Regions from separate parts of the Ancylobacter sp. VNQ12 genome, predicted to be linked through region 2. Evidence: predicted binding sites of a transcription regulator. Region 2 holds the regulator's gene; the other holds the start of a gene.
What was found. The regulator LexA, encoded in region 2, represses DNA repair genes until DNA is damaged. The targets are predictions, from matches to a motif close to TGTTCNNNNTGTGTTCNG.
Positions count from the first base shown of each region.

Region 1: a site for LexA is predicted at 768-785, ahead of recA (recombinase RecA). Genes of this name have one in related genera too.

Region 1 is NZ_JBMSDU010000003.1:249,417-251,602, forward strand. It holds gene ACO2RV_RS07685 (efflux transporter outer membrane subunit) at 1-653, shown strand, start outside; gene recA (recombinase RecA) at 862-1,941, shown strand.
Region 2 is NZ_JBMSDU010000006.1:23,920-26,105, reverse strand. It holds gene atzF (allophanate hydrolase) at 1-298, opposite strand, end outside; gene lexA (transcriptional repressor LexA) at 497-1,189, shown strand; gene ACO2RV_RS10490 (ComEC/Rec2 family competence protein) at 1,199-2,186, opposite strand, start outside.

The sequences.
Region 1 (2,186 bases), on a different contig from region 2:
CCGAGCGCCAATACGCGCAGTACACCGCCAAGATCGGCGAGGCGGAAGCCGCGCGCTATCCCGATGTCAGCCTGGTCGGCGACGTCTCTACCTCGGCCACCAAGGTCGGTGACCTCGGCAAGAGCTCGAGCATCAGCTGGAGCTTCGGGCCGAGCGTGAGCATCCCGATCTTCAATGCCGGCCAGCTGAAGGCCGCGGTGGACTACGCGCAGGCCCAGCGCGACGAATATTTCCTGACCTATCGCGCCGCCGTGCTGACAGCTTTGCAGGACGTGGAGAACGCCAGCGTCTCCCTGCAGCAGGAGCGCATCAAGTACCGCAGCCTCGATGCCTCCGCCGCTTCCTACCGGCAGGCCGCCTCGCTCGCCCGCACGCTCTATCAGAGCGGCTCGTCGAGCTTCCTCGACGTGCTGGACGCCGAACGCTCGGCCTATTCCGCCGACGACTCGCTGCTCACCAGCCGGGTTGCCATCGCCACCGACTATGTCGCGCTCAACAAGGCGCTGGGCGGCGGCTGGACCGGCACGGTGGACGACCGCACGCCCGCGGTGGTGGATACGCAGATGGCGCCGCGCCTCGTCTCGCTCGAGAAGACCGGCCTGAAGCCGCGCGATCCCGACAACCAGGGCATCGGCGAGGCCTTCGCGCACTGATGGCGCGAGGGAAACCAGGGGCGACTGAGCCTCTAAATCACGCTTTGGATTCTCCTGTGAACCAGAGGAGAATGAGGGCTTGGCCGGATAATGCCGTTTGGTACGGGATTGAAAGAGAACATATTGCGAACATCGAACAAAACAAGTACGGTGTGCGCAATCACCGCTGATGTCCCTTTCCCCCTTGCGTGCAACCCGGAGCCCGGCAATGACTCAAGCGACGTTGCGACTCGTCGAAGGATCGTCCATGGACAAGGCCAAGGCGCTGGACGCCGCACTTACTCAGATCGAGCGCCATTTCGGCAAGGGCTCGATCATGCGGCTCGGCAAGAACGAGAAGATCATGGAGATCGACACGGTCTCCACGGGGTCGCTTGGCCTCGACATCGCGCTCGGCATTGGCGGGCTGCCGCGCGGGCGCATAGTCGAGATCTTCGGGCCGGAATCGTCGGGCAAGACCACGCTGGCGCTCCACACGGTGGCGGAAGCGCAGAAGAAGGGCGGCGTCTGCGCCTTCATCGACGCCGAGCATGCGCTCGACCCGATCTATGCCCGCAAGCTGGGCGTCGAGCTGGATAATCTGCTGATCTCCCAGCCCGACGCCGGCGAACAGGCGCTGGAGATCGCCGACACGCTGGTGCGTTCGGGCGCGGTCGACGTGCTCGTGGTGGATTCGGTCGCGGCGCTGACCCCGCGTGCCGAACTCGACGGCGAGATGGGCGACAACCAGCCGGGCATGCAAGCGCGGCTGATGAGCCAGGCGCTGCGCAAGCTCACCGCCTCGATCAACCGGTCGCAGACCATGGTGATCTTCATCAACCAGATCCGCATGAAGATCGGCGTCATGTATGGCAGCCCGGAGACCACGACGGGCGGCAATGCGCTGAAGTTCTATTCCTCGGTGCGCCTCGACATTCGCCGTATCGGCGCGATCAAGGAGCGCGACGAGGTGGTCGGCAACCAGACCCGCGTCAAGGTGGTGAAGAACAAGCTGGCCCCGCCTTTCAAGCAGGTGGAGTTCGACATCATGTATGGCGAAGGCGTCTCGAAGATGGGCGAACTCATCGACCTCGGCGTCAAGGCCGGCGTGGTCGACAAGTCGGGCGCCTGGTTCTCGCATGACAGCCAGCGCCTCGGCCAGGGCCGCGAGAACGCCAAGAGCTTCCTGCGCCAGAATCCGGACCTGGCGGGCCGCATCGAGAGCGCCATCCGCCAGAATGCCGGCCTCATCGCCGAGCAGATCCTCGCCGGTCCCGCCGAGGAAAGCGACGACGACGCCGAGGGCTGATCCCATTTCGGGAAACGGCGCCGGCAACGGGGCTCTTCGGCCTTGAGGTTGAGCGGTGTCGGGCGGCATCGGTGCGGCAGCTCCCGCCTTCACCGACGCTGCCTCCATGGCGCGCCCCAAGTTTTCGACAGGCGCTGCGAGCGGGGTGGGGCCTTTCTGGACAAGCCCTTGGTGCGTCGCTAGAACCGTGCTCTCGCGCCGCGCGGCGCGGGCCGGTGGCTGCCCAGCGCCGGTTGTCTGGTTAT
Region 2 (2,186 bases):
TCGCCGCGTCGCGTGTGGCGAGATAGGCGTAGTCCGGGCAGCCGCAGGTCGTCGGCAGCCCGGCGACGTCGATATTGTCCTTCACCGCGAAAGGCACGCCATAGAGCGGCAGATGTGCCGGATCGGCCCCCTCGAGCGCCTTCAGCGCCGCCGCCAGATACTCGCGTGTCGCAAGGCTGGTGAAGATTGCCGGATCGCCGTGACGCTCGATCAGCGAAAAGCAGCGCGCGAGCGTCTCTGCGGGGCGAACGCGGCCGGAGCGATGAGCGGCAATGAGTTCAGCAACGGTTCCGATCAAGGGCCTTACCTTCCGTGGAGCATATTCGAACTATGCATACCACTTAGGCAGATTGGAAGTCATTGCATACATCGTTCATTGATTGCGTTCAGTGGCGATCGCGTTAGGTCGCCCTTTACCCATTGTGGAACACAAAAAGAACGGATAGTGTTTGTTCGTGATTTGTTTCCTTTTCCGCCTGAGGACGGATCGAGATCGATGCTCACCCGCAAACAGCATGAGCTGCTGCTCTTCATCGACGAACGCCTCAAGCGCGACGGTGTTCCGCCGTCGTTCGAGGAGATGAAGGACGCTCTGGACCTGAGGTCGAAGTCCGGCATTCATCGCCTGATTACAGCGCTGGAGGAACGCGGATTCATTCGCCGCCTGCCCAACCGAGCGCGGGCCCTGGAGGTGCTTCGCCTGCCGGAGGACGCGCAGCCGGCGCGGGCCCGCGGCTTCTCGCCCAGCGTTATCGAGGGCACGCCGGCACGCCTCGCCCGCCCGCCGGTCGAGGACGATTCGCGGCGCGCGGTTCCGATCCCGCTGGTCGGCCGCATCGCCGCCGGATCGCCCATCGCCGCGATCCAGTCGCGCGACAACACGATCAGCATGCCGCCGGAGATGCTGTCGGGCGGCGAGCATTTCGCGCTCGAAGTACGCGGCGATTCGATGATCGAGGCTGGCATCTTCGACGGCGACCTTGCCCTGATCCGCAAGGGCGACACCGCCAACAATGGCGAGATCGTCGTCGCCCTGATCGACGACGAGGAAGCCACGCTGAAGCGCCTGCGCCGCAAGGGTGCCTCCATCGCGCTCGAGGCGGCCAATCCGGCCTATGAGACCCGCATCTTCGGCCCCGACCGCGTGCGCATCCAGGGTAGACTGGTCGGGCTGTTCCGGCGCTACTGACGCACCGGATCACGGTCGCACGTCGGGTTCGTCTATCGGATCCGTCTGCGAGAAGCGACGGGTTGCGCCGCTGTTGATCGGCAGATGGTGTGGCTGTGCCCCGCCGGTGGCGCTGCCTGCAGCCTCCCACGGACGTGCGCGGTCGCCGCGCGCAGTGACTAGTCGCCACCCGCCCGAGCGATCACTAGCGAGAAATGCGGCCATTGCCTCCGGCGTCTGCCGTGGATCGATGCGGATCACCGTCGCGGCACATTCCGCCGGCGGCGCGTTGCGCGTGATCAGCAGCCTGGCGCGCCGGCAGTCCTCCTCCAGCGACGCCGGATCGCGCGACAACGCGACGATTCCTCCTTGGCGATCGCGCAGCGTACAGCCGAGCGGATCACAGGCCGCCGCAGCAACGACATCCGGCGCGCCGGCGCGGCTACGCTCGCCCTCAGCGCTCAGCCACTGCTCGACGACGAAGCGGCCCGCCAACCCCGCGCTCCGATCCCCCATCACCGCGAGTCGTCCGTCCGCGCCGCGCACCGCCACGGTGCGGCCCTCGCGGTCGATGAGCACATCGGGCCGCGGCATCTCCAGATAGAGCCACAGCGCGACGGCGAAAGAGAGCGGCGCGACGAGCAGCAGGCGCGTGCGCAGCAGGCAGGTCGCGACCAGCGCGACGCTTAGCAGCATCATGCTGGCCGCCGGCATGGCTGGAATGCCGCGATCCGCGCCGGGCACCGCGGCGACGGCCTCGGAGATGCGCGCCATCAGGCCGATGCCCCATCCCATCACGCGCCACGCCGCGCCGTCCCAGCCGAACGGCATCAGCGCCGAGCCCACCAGCCCCGCCGGCATGACGATGAGCGACACTACCGGCATCGCCGCCAGGTTGGCGACAAGGCTCAGCGGCGCCAGGCGCTGGAAATGAAACGCGGCATAGGGCGCCGTGGCGAGCCCGGCGGCGAGTGAGGTCAGCACCAGTGCGGCGATGTAACGGATGGGGATGCGGAGC